One region of the Peribacillus phoenicis genome, then DNA from elsewhere that is predicted to be linked to it. Evidence: riboswitches for the same ligand, from Rfam matches in the RefSeq annotation. Region 1 holds a riboswitch; the other holds the start of a gene.
What was found. A riboswitch is a leader RNA that binds a small molecule or an ion and turns the genes downstream of it on or off. The one in region 1 is predicted to bind glycine.
Positions count from the first base shown of each region.

Region 2: another riboswitch for glycine. It lies ahead of gcvT (glycine cleavage system aminomethyltransferase GcvT); the one in region 1 lies ahead of ABC374_RS01305 (amino acid permease).

Region 1 is NZ_JBDFMF010000001.1:270,988-278,791, forward strand. Features, by position in the region: gene ABC374_RS01300 (DUF3311 domain-containing protein) at 1-58, opposite strand, end outside; gene ABC374_RS01305 (amino acid permease) at 336-1,676, opposite strand; glycine riboswitch at 1,885-1,963, opposite strand; gene ABC374_RS01310 (amino acid permease) at 2,467-3,855, shown strand; gene ABC374_RS01315 (hypothetical protein) at 3,921-4,082, shown strand; gene ABC374_RS01320 (FAD-binding oxidoreductase) at 4,281-5,630, shown strand; gene ABC374_RS01325 (hypothetical protein) at 5,718-5,930, opposite strand; gene bioA (adenosylmethionine--8-amino-7-oxononanoate transaminase) at 6,312-7,694, opposite strand; gene bioD (dethiobiotin synthase) at 7,691-7,804, opposite strand, start outside.
Region 2 is NZ_JBDFMF010000001.1:3,282,600-3,290,403, reverse strand. Features, by position in the region: gene comGB (competence type IV pilus assembly protein ComGB) at 1-190, shown strand, start outside; gene comGC (competence type IV pilus major pilin ComGC) at 269-580, shown strand; gene comGD (competence type IV pilus minor pilin ComGD) at 573-1,031, shown strand; gene ABC374_RS16075 (hypothetical protein) at 1,018-1,356, shown strand; gene comGF (competence type IV pilus minor pilin ComGF) at 1,304-1,786, shown strand; gene comGG (competence type IV pilus minor pilin ComGG) at 1,809-2,165, shown strand; gene ABC374_RS16060 (YqzE family protein) at 2,277-2,462, shown strand; gene ABC374_RS16055 (YqhG family protein) at 2,509-3,306, opposite strand; gene ABC374_RS16050 (DEAD/DEAH box helicase) at 3,284-4,972, opposite strand; glycine riboswitch at 5,348-5,435, shown strand; glycine riboswitch at 5,439-5,522, shown strand; gene gcvT (glycine cleavage system aminomethyltransferase GcvT) at 5,661-6,767, shown strand; gene gcvPA (aminomethyl-transferring glycine dehydrogenase subunit GcvPA) at 6,785-7,804, shown strand, end outside.

The DNA.
Region 1 (7,804 bases):
GCAGAAATCCTAGTATGCCTATAAAAGGAACTAGAGTAAGAATATATATAATCTTCATTAAACAACCCCCTCTGTTTTAAATAAAGTGAAACGCCCACCAATGGTGGTTTATTCTTTAATGCCACTGATGGATGGGTGAACCAAACCGGGATGAAAAATTCATACATGACGGAAAAGGTCCGATAATATATATTAGCTTACACTATTTTGATATAAAATTTAATGCAGTTGCCTGATATATTTGAGCAACTGTGCGCAGACAGCCGAACCCTGATATGTTCATAAGACAGATAAAGCCTTGAATTCATATTGAGTTCAAGGCTTTTTTCCTTTAGCTATCTTTTTTTCCGATAGTTATATAGTATCACCAAGAGGATGAACCAGATTGGGGTCAAGAGCAGTGATAGTCGTGTAGCTTCAGCGAATAGCATAACAATAAGGATGAACAGGAATAATCCTAAAATGACGTAATTGACAAAAGGTGTAAAAGGAGCCTTGAAAGTCGATTCGGCTCTTAGGTCAGGCCTTGTTTTCGAATATTTGATATGGGAGATCAAGATAATGCTCCATACCCATATGAAACAGATGGCACTGATGGTCGTCACGACAGTAAATGCCTGTTCCGGTATCAGCTTGCTTAATAATGCCCCTATTGATACAACGATTGTGGATGTTAATAAGGCATTGCCCGGAACAGCCTGTTTATTTAATTTTTCCAGTTTAGCAGGGGCTTCGCCATTCCTGCTTAACGTATAAAGTATTCGGCTCGTTGAAAATAAACCGCTGTTGCATGCAGAAGCAGCGGAAGTCAAAACGACGAAGTTGATGATCCCTGCAGCGACAGGAATGCCGATTAACGCAAAGACCTCTACAAATGGGCTGCTCGTGGCATCCAGTTGTGTCCATGGGTTGACGCAGAGAATGACGAATAGTGCACCAACATAGAAAAGTAAAATCCGGACAGGGATTTTATTGATGGCAGATGGAATGTTCTTTCTCGGGTTTGCCGTTTCTGCTGCGGAAACCCCGACCAATTCGACACCGACAAATGAGAAGACGACCAGTTGTAAAGATAACAGGAATCCGGAAATGCCATTGGGGAACATGCCCCCATGATTCCATAGGTTCGTTAGGGAAACCGTTCCGGTATTGGTATTGAAGCCGATGATCAAAAGGATGATTCCCACGATGATCAAGGCGATGATCGTGATTACTTTAATGATGGCAAACCAGAATTCCAATTCACCAAATAATTTAACGGTCAATAGGTTCAATCCTAAAAGAATGACCAGGCATATTAGAGCCGGAATCCATTGAGGGATATCGAACCAATATTGTATATAGACGCCGACAGCTATGATATCGGCCATTGCGGTCATGATCCAACAGAACCAATATGTCCAACCTGTCACGAAGCCTGCCCATGGACCGACATATTCGGTTGCAAATTCAGTGAATGATGCATACCCTGCATTGGATAAGAGCAATTCACCTAGTGCCCTCATCACAAAAAACAAGGCAATCCCTATTATCAGATAGGAAAATAAAATAGAAGGACCTGCCAATTGTATGGCTTTTCCGGAACCTAAAAATAATCCGGTGCCAATGGTTCCTCCTATTGCAATCAGTTGTACATGTCTATTTTTTAAATCTCTTTTTAATTCTTGTTTAGCCAATTCCTACGCCCCCGTTTTTTTATAGTCTTAGTAGTGAATGAGTTTACCTGCATGGTCTTGGAGAGAGGGACGTGATTTTTTCGTCCAGCTTGCCTTTCCCATTGGTTTTAAAGCTGTTGTTTTTAGTCCAACCACAAAATGGACAATAAAAAAAAGAGATTGGATAATACCAATCTCTTAAAGGGTTCAGAATAACAATTTTATCATTCGTTACTCTTCTGTCCTTTTGCCTGAGATTGTGAATCCTTCGGCGCTGCATCTTGTACAGTCTCTCCAGAAGCTGCTCCTGCTATAGTGTCATCCATAGCATTCATCGCTTGCTTGTATGCGGTTGTGAATAAATGTCGTCAGTGATAATCTACCACTGCTGAATCATTCATTATGCTTATAAAATAATATTGGAATTCTATCATCTATTTTTCGGTAGGTCAACAAGTTTTTTTGAAGTGAAAAAGGCAATATCTGCAGTTTTATAGTGATCTTAATTTTTATTAAGGTACTTGAAAAATTTATTTTTTGGATGATCACTATTATGAAATATTGATCATCATTTTTTTGAAATGATATTTTTAGATTAGGGAAATTGCCAAGATATATTTGGCAACTGTTTATTTCAAAAATACAATTGTATTTTTACAGAATATTTACTATTATAAGATAAGAAAACATAATTGAAGTGTTATTGATATTTTTTCTTCGATAGAGCATTTCTAATCGCAATAATTAATAGAGAGTCGTTCGTGGTAAGGATAGAAAAGCATTACCGATATTGCATCTGGGGGAGTTAAACATGTCGAACAAGGAATTAAAGAGAGGGCTGGAAGCACGTCACATTCAAATGATAGCTTTGGGCGGAACCATCGGTGTCGGGTTATTCATGGGATCGGCGAGCACGATCAAATGGACCGGGCCCTCTGTAATGCTTGCTTATGCCATCGCAGGTATTTTTATATTTTTCATCATGCGTTCCATGGGTGAGATGCTATATTTAGAACCGACTACAGGTTCATTTGCAACCTTTGCGAGCAGCTATATACATCCTTTGGCAGGTTATATGACTGCTTGGAGCAATTGGTTTCAATGGGTAATCGTCGGAATGTCCGAAATCATCGCGGTTGGGTTGTATATGCAATATTGGTTCCCGGAGTTACCGGCCTGGATACCAGGTGTGGTCGCCATGATCATCTTGGGGGCGGCCAACCTCATTTCCGTCAAATCCTTCGGGGAATTTGAATTCTGGTTTGCGCTTATAAAAATCATAACGATTGTATTGATGATCGTTGCCGGCGTTGGCCTTATCTTCTTTGGAATAGGGAATGGCGGGGATGCGATTGGATTATCGAATCTTTGGGAAAATGGCGGCTTCTTTACGGGAGGCTGGACAGGATTCTTCTTTGCGCTTTCCCTTGTCGTGGCATCCTATCAAGGCGTTGAGCTTATCGGCATCACAGCCGGAGAAGCGAAAGATCCAACGAAGACCGTAACAAAAGCGATCCAGTCGATCATATGGCGCATTTTAATTTTCTATATTGGCGCCATATTCGTCATCGTGACAGTCTTCCCTTGGGATCAACTGGATGACTTAGGAAGCCCATTCGTTTCAACCTTTGCAAAAATAGGTATCACAGCAGCAGCAGGAATCATCAATTTTGTCGTAATCACTGCGGCAATGTCTGGATGCAACAGTGGTATTTTCAGTGCAGGGCGTATGCTTTACACACTTGCATTGAATGGCCAAGCTCCGAAAATCTTTGCTAAAGTATCTAAAAATGGAGTGCCGGCATATTGCACGATCGCTGTACTTTTAGGATTGGGCATCGGGGTTATCCTGAATTACCTTGCACCGCCGCAATTATTCCTTTATGTGTACAGTGCGAGTGTATTGCCTGGGATGATTCCATGGTTTGTCTTACTTATCAGTGAGCTTAAATTCAGAAAAGTAAATGCCGCTGAAATGGAGAAGCATCCGTTCAAGATGCCGTTGGCCCCTTTCAGTAACTATTCGACAATAGCCTTTTTACTGATGGTGCTGGTCGGTATGTGGATCAATCCTAGTACAAGGATTTCCTTGGTTGTCGGAATCGTTTTCCTAGGTTTGGTCGTGGCAAGTTATTACATCCTGAAAATGGATAAACGAACACCATTGGATGTTAAATCCGATGATGAAATTTCGGGATAAGCAACTCTATTGGAAAGCCCTTCTCTTAATTCGAGAAGGGCTTTTTTGTCTTTGGTGATCAATTGTTGGAATTCACGAGTAAATCAGCGGAATTCACGAGTAAACCAGCGAAATTCACGAGTAAACCAGCGAAATTCACGAGTAAAACGGCAAAACTCACGAGTAAACAAGTGAAACTCACGAGTAAAACGGCGAAACTCATGAGTAAACCAGCGAAACTCGAGTAAATCAATGGAATTCACGAGTAAATCGTCGAAACTCACGAGTAAAGCTACGAAACTAGAGTAAACCAGCGAAATTCATGAGTAAAGCTAATTAGACCCCGTAACAAGGGATGCCAGCGGTGGGTCGCTTATGGAATGTGTCTTCCTGACAGATTTTTTCATAGGATGTAACATCATCTTACCCGAGGAAGGGGTTATATTTTGGAAAGAACAAAGCTTACCGGGCGGGTCGTTACACCTAATGATGCTGAGTATGAGCATGCCAGGATAAATAATAACTTAAGTTTTTCTAAATTCCCAAAGGTCATTGTGTTTTGTCAAAATTCCAATGATGTGTTGAATTCATTGAAGTGGGCCCGGGAAAATCATACACCTTTCCGGGTTAGGAGCGGCAGGCATAGTTATGAGAATTTTTCATTAGTGAATGGCGGTCTAATCATTGATATAAGTGAAATGTACAATATCAAGGTCAACCGTGAAAAAATGATTGCAAAAATCGAAGCAGGAGCTGATTTAGGTCAAGTATATAATATGCTATGGAAGTATGGCACGACGATTCCGGCTGGGACCGAAAGCGGTGTTGGTCTTGTAGGCCTTACGCTTGGCGGTGGAATAGGTATGTTATCGAGACGCTTTGGACTTACTTGTGACAATTTGCTTGAAATAGAAATGGTAAGGGCGTGCGGAAAGAGAAGCGCCAAACTCATTAAAGCAAATAGGAAAATTAATAGTGATTTATTTTGGGCATGCTGCGGGGGAGGAGGGGGAAACTTTGGCATAGTCACTTCTCTTACCTTCAGGGTACACCCCGTATCAAGGGTATCGATTTTCTCCGTCACATGGGGATGGGAAGATTTTGAAGCGGTGTTTGAAGCCTGGCAGGATTGGGCCCCTCAAGTTGAAGAGTGTTTAACTTCAGAAATCGAATTCAAGTCAAAGGAAGTAAACCAAATTATCGCTCAAGGTGAATTTGTTGGGCCATCATATAGGTTGCAGCAGCTTCTAAAGCCTTTGACGAGAGCAGGTTCTCCAGCAAATATCATGATAAAGGAAGTTCCGTACATTGATGCTGTGCAATTCTTTAATGATCCAAGTGGAAATCGACCGGCCCATCGCAAGCGGTCGGGGTCTTTCATAGAAAAACCTTTTCAACGGCAAGCAATCTTGACGATGAAGCATTTTTTGGAAAACGTTCCAAATGAAAATGCAGCCATTTGGCACCAATCCTTAGGAGGGGCCGCTGGCCGTGTGGCCCCAAATGAAACGGCTTTTTATTATCGGGATGCCATCATCGCCCAGGAGTATCTGGCTACATGGACGAATCCAGAAGAAGAGCGGCAAAACATCCATTGGATTAAAGAACTTAAATGCGCTTTGTCACCATATACTACAGGTGACTACGTGAATTGGCCGGATATCCTCATCGAAGATTGGCCAACTGCGTACTATGGAGAAAATTTTAAGCGGCTTCGGGAAGTGAAAACGAGATATGATCCGTACAATACGTTTAAATTCCCTCAAAGTATACCGCCTTTAAAGAAGTGGGTCTGAAAAAGCTTGGATGCACCAAAAACATTCGTTATTAAAAGGCCTATTCCTCAATTGGGATAGGCCAGTTTTATTTTCATTTTCCCAAAATCATTCCGCTTGCTGAGCTTGTACTGCACTGTAAACCTGATTTACGGAAGACTGGGCTTGCGCGATTTCTTGAGCAGCTTGTTTAATGGCTTCTTGTGCCAAGGTTGGATCAGAGGAAGATTTTTCAATTGCTTGTGAAAGTAAGGTTTGTGTTAGGGTAACGTTTGCTTTTGCTTGGTTTAATTGATTGATATCAATTTGTTGTTGAGGCATGTAGCTTCTCTCCTTATGTCATTATTGGAATTACTCCATTAGGATGACCTTTCTTTTCTTTTTTATAAGGAGAAAAATATATGATGCAGACAGGATGGGTAAATTGGAAAAAATATGAAACGAGCAAAAAAGTCCATTTAAATACGATGCAAAATTTATGGACAATCCAAATTCGTGTAAAAGGTACACCCTTAAGATTGAAAAACGGGCAGAAAAAGAAAGGAATCATTAGGGTTATTTACTTTAGAATCCTTAAATTTTATCTGCATAAATAGTATTACGTTCCTTGAATACCATGTAATGTCTGTGATCTTCCTTCACGAAGTCCCTACAAAGTATAGAAGGAACCGGATGAGCTCTGCTCTTCCGGTTCCTTGTGTATCAGTTAGCTGCTGGAATCAATCCTTTATGAATGGAGACTTCCTTAATGGCACGGTAGACGGTTTCGACCATGAAATCGAGTTCCTTTTCTGACATGGATAGGATCGGCATCATCGTGATGACTGGACCAAGTTCCCGAATGATCAGGCCATTTTCCCGTGCTGTATGGATGATTCCGGAAACGACATTCTCTTGGAGGGTGAACGTTTCTTTTGTTTGGCGGTCTTTGACGATTTCCACTCCAATCATGAAGCCGCGCTGCCGGATATCACCGACTATCGGGAGTTCGTATAGCGCTTGCAGTCTTTGTGATAGATATTTAGATTTTTTCTGGATGTCTTTAATTAAATTGCGGCTTTCCATCAGCTCGATATTCTTCAGTGCCAGTGCACAGGCAAGCTGATTTCCTGTATAGGTGTGACCGTGATAGAAGGTTTTATGTTCTTCCCGTTCCCCCAGGAAGGATTGAAAGATCTGCTCGTTCATGATAGTGGCGGCGAGTGGCATATATCCCCCAGTGATCCCTTTGCCCATACACATGATATCGGGTACGACATTTTCCTGTTCGCAGGCAAACATTGTACCGGTTCGACCGAATCCTACAGCCACTTCGTCACAAATTAAGAGGATATTGTACTTTTTGCATAATTGCTCGACCTCTTTCAAAAAGCCATGGGGATGGGTTATGATGCCTGCTGCTCCCTGCACAAGCGGCTCGATGATCAATCCTGCAATTTCCTCTGATTGTTTCTGCAGTAACTTCTCCAGTTCCTTCAAGCAATGGTTTTTCACGGCTTCATGATCTCCATACTCAGTCATGTGATAGGCATATGGTGAAGGGGCGGAAATCCGTTGAAATAAGAGGGGCTTAAAGATTCTATGGTATAGATCCATTCCGCCCACACTCACAGCTCCGACAGTATCGCCGTGATATGCCTCGTCAAGTGAGACAAATTTGTTTTTATTCTGATGCTTGACGGGATCGATATTCTGCCAATATTGATAAGCAACTTTAAGTGCGATTTCCACAGCGGCTGATCCCGTGTCGGAGTAGAAGACTTTCGATAAAGAACCAGGAGTAATCTCGGCTAGTTTTTTTGCCAGTAAGATCGATGGTACATTCGCAGATCCCAGCAGTGTGGAGTGTGCGACTTTATTCACTTGTTCAATTAGGGCGCCGTTTAATTCCGGCTCGTTATGTCCGTGCACGTTCACCCATAATGAAGCATAGCCGTCGAGGTAGCGTTTACCCTCCACATCAATCAGGTAGCTGCCTTCGCCGCGTTCGATGATCAGCGGTTTGCTTTCCCGATACGTTTTCATTTGTGTGAACGGATGCCATACATATTCCTTATCCCATTGTTCTAAATCCTGACTGTTCATGCCTTGAACACCTCTTTCAGTTGTTGGGTATAATCTTGATCACTAAGTAAATCAAGGATGCAGATTCTCAAGTCTTTTCTAACATCGGCCAGTGTTGGGATGCAGGCGAG
Region 2 (7,804 bases), 3.0 Mb from region 1:
TCAAAAATACGGCAGACTTGATGCGGAGCTACTTCATTACAGTCGTTTTATACTGGAGAAAATTGAAGAGAGAATGAATGTAATCTTAAAAATCATTCAGCCTCTCATGTTTTCACTGATAGGTCTGTTGATCGTGTCCATTTATTTGGCGGTTTTGCTGCCGATGTTCTCACTGCTCGAAAGTATATAGAATTCTATTATTGTATTCCGGAGGTGAAAATGCTCGAAGGCTATCTGGTATTCAGGTGGTTTCAGGAGCATGATGGATATGTTGAAGAAAGTGATGAATGAACGTGGTTTTACACTAATTGAAATGCTTATTGTTTTACTGGTAATTTCCATCCTTTTGATTATAACAATCCCCAATATCACAAAGAACCAATCTACGATTCAGTCCAAAGGATGTGAAGCATTCGTGAAGATGGCCCAAGCACAGGTACAGGCTTATGAGATTGATAATGCTAAACTGCCCGGAAGTATCGGGGAATTGGAAAGTCAAGGCTATCTCAAACAGACATCCTGTCCTAATGGGGATGATATTAGTTTGGATAGTAAAGGAAAGATAACGGTCGTTGAGTAGGAGAGAAGGGAATATACGGCATTCCGATGGGGGGTACACACTATCTGAAACCCTTATTGTCCTCGTTATTGTTGTACTCCTGATTTCCATCGGTCCTAATCTATATCCTAGCTTCACTAAAGGCATGGAAAATAGGCTATTTCTTTCTCAATTCCATGAAGATCTCTTCTATGCACAACAGTATGCCATCAGTCATGAGAGCTTCATTTACCTCCATATAGATAATGCCAAGAAGGTTTATACCGTTTCGTCTTATACGGAGGGGATCGTTCTAGAGAGAAGCATACCAAAGGATATTCAGTTTTTAAGTGACACTTTGGGGTTCAGCTTCCATTTTAATCAGTATGGAAATGCTTCAAAAGCCGGGACGATTATGATTGATACGTCAAAAGGAATGTACAAATTAGTCCTCAATATCGGTAAAGGGAGGTTCAGGATTGAGAAATTGTAAAGGTTACGTTTACCTTGAGCTGATGGCCGCATTTTCCATTTGTATTTTCCTGGTCCTTGCCATTTTACCGATTCTTGAAGAGTTAATGACGCATCGGAAAGATATTGCCGTAAGGACAGAAGCCCACCATTTATTATATGAAAGATTGACGGCGTTCATGGATGGGGAGATACAAGCAATTGGTCAGGAAATCTTCTACAAAAAAAAATCCTATGAATTGGTTTGGAAGGACCATGGGGATTTCCCGGGGATGATTGAAGGGTGTGTACGTTATGAAGATGAATCGGGTAATCTTGAATCCATTTGTGATGCTGCGAAAAAATGATGGCTTTACGATGATTGAAATGTTTTTTTCTTTAATGATATTAATGACGACGTCCCTTTTTGTTCTACAGCTTTTTTCAATCATTCACACCCAGATGGGGTCCGTTGATGAATTACATTCTAAAGAGTGGGAGGTCTTTACCATGCAAATGAAGCAGGAGGTCCGGAGTTCCAAAGCTCAGGATGTAATGGGAAATAAATTATATTTGCTGCATTCAGATGAACAATTATCATCGTTTGAACAATATGAAGATAAGGTCCGAAGACGAGTGAATGGTATGGGGCATGAGGTCATCTTACAGAACATTTCGAAATTCGGGGTTGAGAAGGATGGCAGTGTCATTGTTATAAATATAACGGATAAAGCAGGGACTACTTTCAGTCGAAGATTTCATCCTTTCTTTAGGAATGTCACGAAAGTCGATGAATAATCAAAAAGGAGTCGTTTTCCCGATGGTAATGATTGTAGCGAGTGTTTTCATCATGTTCACGATACTAATGATCGATCAGTTTATCATCGATAAAAAGTTTTATAAAGAAGTGGAAGAATCGCTTGTGGCCGACCATCTTGTCCATTTAGCGATCAAGGATGTGACGGCAGAGTGGGGCGAAGAGATCCCCAAAATCATCCAGGGGAAAATTTCATACCCTAATGGTGTGGTACGGTATTCCTTAATGAAAGAAGAAGGGCCTTACGTCTATATCGAGTTTTCTTCCACGACTAAAAATGACCGCGAGGGAAGGGTCATCATTCAATATGATAAAGAAGCGGGGGAAGTGAAAGAATGGTTGGAAAAGCAGGCTGTGTAATACGCAAAATCAACATTAAACGGAAAGCGACAGGTACACGTGTTCAGGGAACAAGCGAAAGAATAAAAGAAGCGTAAACGGGGCATACTTTGCATAGGGTGATGATTTTATATGTCTACAAACGCTTATATTAAATATCTGACTCAGCAGCTTGTCGAGTATTTTAATCTGACGAAAAAAGAACGAAAAGAAAAGCGCCGTCACAGAAAAGAGGATAAAAATCATGGTATGTCCCATTGGTTTGGCATTGTCCCTTTTGCTTTGTCGATGTTCGTAAGGAAAAATATCAAAAAATAAAACAGATGTCCTGAACTTAGGGCATCTGTTTTTTTATTGTTCTTACTTATCCCAATGCCCTATCTGAAAGGTAAAATAACCCTCCGTTGATGATGGATATTCGGATGTTGGGTTCATATTGAGCTTTTAAGGCATCTTTTTCGGTAAAATAGCTCTCACTTTTTTCGTCCATATCCTTGTAAAAATGCTCCAATAAATTCAAGTCATTCTGCCAGCGAAGCATTGCTTCCTCTGCCCAGGAATGGTCATCATCCTCGAAACTGGTCCTGATGTATGTATCGAGTCTTGCCAATCCGCTCTTGGGCATGATGAGCGGTGAAAGCGTAAAGGAGTAATCCGGTATTTTTGGGGTGACCTTTATCGGTAAAACCCGATGGTGAAATCTTTCCATGATCTCACCTGAGATTAAATTCAGTCCGATCGACATGAAGGTATCCTTTTTACGGTCGCATTGATAGGATATTTTCACATTCAGGGTCAGCCAAGGAAACAAAGGATTATTTCCCCCTTTTGTTGGAGGGGTATCCTCAAAAAGTCTAGTATACCCTGCCAGCTTTTTGGTAGATTGAATAATCTGGTGAAGGCGAGGGGAGCCAAAATGAATCATATCTCCCTTTAAATCGGATGGAGCTTGTTCTGGATCGGTAATGAAAGTCATCTGTGCTGGGTTCGGAACGCCACCTGTTTTTTCTAGATAATGCCAATAAAAGGGTCTGTTCAGTAATTCTTTATCCATATCAATCGTCAATTGGACTGTAAGGTGGGTTGGTGCATTATCCAGTATTTCACAATCGTTGGCTTTAAAGTAAGTTAATAAAAAATCATGAATTTCCCGTTGCTGCATGAACCTCACCTTCCTTCATTGATTGAGCGAATTGGATTAACGATGAAAAATTATCCATCTTGATTTTCATTTCGCCCTCTGTTTTGGATTCGCCGACCACATCAATCAAATATTCTTCAATGTTGTTAATATCCAGTTTGGTTAGAATATCATCTAATTCGCCGATTACTTTCTCGAATAAATTTATTTTTTCATATAATAACTTCAGAATATGTTCTTCTACTGTATTTTTCGTGGCAAAGTTATAAATCATCACATCTTCTTCCTGACCAAGGCGGTGTATCCGTCCAATTCTCTGTTCGAGCCTCATCGGGTTCCATGGCAGGTCAAAATTAATCAAGTGATGGCAAAACTGAAGGTTTATCCCTTCCCCGCCAGCTTCTGTTGCAATTAATACCTGTATATTCTTTTGGAATAATTCTCGCATCCAATCTTTCTTTCCGCGCTTAAAACCGCCTCGGAAAGGAACTGAAGAAATTCCATTCTGCTGTAGGTACCATTGTAAATATAGCTGAGTCGCCCGATATTCGGTAAAGATAATGACTTTATCATCAATTTTCTTGATCAGTTCCAAAGCTTTTTCAGCCTTGGAGTTCTGAACCGTTTCATTCACTTTAGAAAATAAATCATCAAGCTTTGCCAAAAAGTCAGGGGAAGGCTGATCATATTTAGCTTTCATATTCTTTAATGTATAAAAGACCGCCTCTCTGCTGCTGCATGCTTCCCTTTGGAGAGTGAGAGCCGAAAATGCGCTTCCTTTAGAACCATCCGAAATAGGTTTGAATTTGGAAACGGCATCGTACAATGCTTGTTCCGTTGGAGAAAATTCAATGGTGATGGTCTCTACATGCCGTTTTGTCCATTCAATGCCAGTATCGGCCCGCCGGTTTCGAATCATGACAGTATTGACAAGTTCCTTTAGGTGTTCATCTTCAATTATGTTCCGGCCTTTCCCTTTATACTTTTCCGAAAAAAGTGAGGCATTTCCCAAGTGGCCCGGTTTCAATAACGAAACGAGGTGGAAAATTTCCTCGACTTTATTTTGAATCGGAGTGGCTGTCAGGAGTAAACAAAATTTCTTTTTCAGATTTTGGACGAATTCATAGTTCTTTGTCTTATTATTTTTAAGTTTATGAGCTTCATCAATAATGATGAAGTCGTATTCCTGCTTGAAAATGATATCTCGATGTGGAGCGCGTTTGGCTGTATCAATGGATGAAATGACCACATCACAGGAGTCCCAAACATAACTTTTTCTCTGAACGACTGCCGGTATATGAAACTTGGTATTCAATTCAAAAGCCCATTGTGTGACAAGGGAAGCCGGAACAAGGATCAAAACTTTTTTTACAAGGCCCCTAATCATATACTCTTTTAGTATCAATCCAGCTTCAATTGTTTTTCCGAGCCCTACCTCATCAGCTAAAATGGCCTTTCCATTCATCTTTTCCACCACTTGCTTGGCTGCTTCCAATTGATGCGGAAGCGGGGTTAACTGCGGAAGGTGCTTGGGCGCCTGTAAACCTTCAAAATCAGGGATGATAAGATTTTCCTCCATTTGAACCGCCAGCTTATAAAGCTCCCAATTCCCCCATGGACCGTCATTTTCCATCTTTTGCAGAAACTCGTCAGTCCATTCAGAATTAAAGGATATATTGATTTTCATAGAAATAACTCCCTCTTAAATCATAATTTCCTTAATAAAAGGTCAAAACCCGAACATTTCATATGTGAAGTAAGAAAAATATTTCTCTTCAAAAGATATTGCAGAGATAAGTTTCTTAGGGTAGGATATAAGTATATTTAGAAAATTCCAATTTCCAAACGCTACAAAGAATCTTTGTACATCGATTTGCAGTTCGCGTTTTCTTAGTATGGGCTATAGGCTCCTAATTTATCCAAGATTACTGAAGGAGACCAATCAAACGGTTTCTGAAGTTTCAGGAGAATTGGCAGAGAATGCATTCCACGATGCTCAGGGGTTTTACCGATGCTTGGTGGCTTATTCGCTTCCTTTCATTGGTAGACCATTTATATGCGGGTGAAGATAAGGGGAGAGACTACGGATGTAGCGCCGAAGGAGCAAACTTAGCAGTGAATCTCTCAGGCAAAAGAACTCTTATTGGACGCAACTCTGGAGAGCGCCGCCCATTTTGGGACGGCCACCAAAGGGGAAAACCTATTACATAGGTAAACTTTCAGGTTTCAGGACAGAGAAAAAGCTCAAACGGGCTTTCTCTGTCCTTTTTTGTGCTTTTTTCACATCATGAATCAGGAAATATCTGATGCGTAATGACAAGAAGCTTTTGATAATGAAGCCAATTAATTAAAAAAAATCTGAAGGGGGTCATTTTTTGACCAATTTAAAAAGAACACCACTATTTGAGGTTTATCGTGAATACGGAGGTAAAACGATTGATTTTGGCGGCTGGGAACTTCCTGTCCAATTTTCGGGTATAAAGGACGAACATGAAGCCGTACGAACAAAAGCGGGGTTATTCGATGTTTCCCATATGGGTGAAGTCGATGTTAAGGGTCCCGGAAGCCTTTCCTTTTTACAGAAGATGCTGACCAATGATATATCAAAGCTGCAACAGGGCGGTGCCCAATATACCGCCATGTGTTATGAAAACGGAGGCACGGTCGATGATCTTATCGTGTATAAAAGGGCTGAGGACGACTATCTGCTCGTGGTCAATGCAGCGAATACAGAAAAAGATTTCAATTGGCTGCAAGCTAATTTAACGGAAGATGTCCAAATTACGAATGTATCGAGTGACTATACACAGCTGGCACTTCAAGGACCAGCTGCAGAGAAGATATTACAAAAACTATCGGGAAATACTGCCTTAAGTGAAATAGGATTTTTCAAGTTCAAGGAAAATGTCATGATTAACGGCATCTCCACGCTGGTATCCCGTACTGGGTACACTGGTGAGGATGGCTTTGAGATATATAGTGACAGTGAAAATGGTCCTGCCCTTTGGAAGGCGATTATGGATGCCGGAAACGAAGAGGGGGTTCAGCCGATTGGTTTAGGTGCTCGTGATACCCTGCGTTTTGAAGCGAAACTGCCGCTGTATGGGCAGGAGCTTTCAGCGGACATCACCCCGATAGAAGCCGGGATTGGTTTTGCAGTAAAAGTGGATAAGGAAGTTGATTTTTTCGGGAAAGCCGTTCTTGCTGAGCAAAAGGAGAAAGGAGCTTCCCGCAAGCTTGTGGGAATTGAAATGATTGACCGTGGCATTCCACGTCATGGGTATAAGGTCTACAGCGGTGATAAAGTCATTGGCGAGGTCACGACCGGTACCCAATCACCAACGTTGAAGAAAAACGTGGGTTTGGTACTTATCGATAAGGAATTTTCGGTGCTGGATGCGGAAGTCGAAGTGGAAATCCGTTCCAAACGTTTGAAAGCCGTTATAATACAAACACCTTTTTATAAAAAACCACGTAAATAGAGGGGAATGGTCATTAGATGAAACATCGTTATTTACCCATGACAGAGCAAGATAAACAAGAAATGCTGAAAGCGATAGGGGTATCCACTGCTGAAGAACTTTTCAGTGATATCCCTGAAAGCGTTCGTTTTCAAGGAGAATACGATATCAAGCCTGCTAAATCTGAACCTGCATTAATGAAAGAATTATCAAGGCTTGCTGCCAAGAATGCGGACCTTAAAAACTATGCTTCCTTCCTTGGTGCGGGTGTCTATGACCATTACGCGCCGGTCATCGTCGATCATGTTCTATCCCGTTCTGAATTTTACACGGCTTATACACCCTATCAGCCTGAAATTTCACAGGGGGAGCTTCAGGCCATCTTTGAATATCAAACGATGATATGTGAATTGACGGGCATGGATGTGGCTAACTCCTCCATGTATGACGGCGGAACAGCGCTGGCTGAAGCAGCCATGCTTGCTTCAGGCCAGACACGACGCAAAAAGATTCTCATTTCAGGAGCCGTTCATCCTGAATCAAGAGAAGTCGTTAAGACATATGCGAAAGGGCAACGCGTGGAAGTGATCGAAATTCCTTTTAAAGACGGTGTGACGGACTTAGCTGCTTTAAGGGAATTGGCGAATGAGGACATTGCAGGAGTGATCGTGCAATATCCGAACTTTTTTGGCCGCATCGAGCCATTGAAAGAAATGGAGGAAATCATTCATGGCGTCAAGTCGATGTTTATCGTTTCCAGTAATCCGCTTGCATTGGGAGCATTGACATCCCCTGGTGCACTTGGTGCAGATATCGTAACGGGGGATGCTCAGCCATTCGGCATTCCAGCGGCATTCGGTGGACCTCATTGTGGATATTTTGCCGTTACTAATAAACTTGTTCGGAAAGTTCCGGGCCGACTCGTCGGTCAAACAGTGGATGAAAATGGTAAACGGGGATTTGTACTGACGCTTCAAGCTCGTGAACAGCACATTCGCCGTGACAAAGCCACATCCAACATTTGTTCCAATCAAGCTTTGAATGCGTTGGCAGCTTCT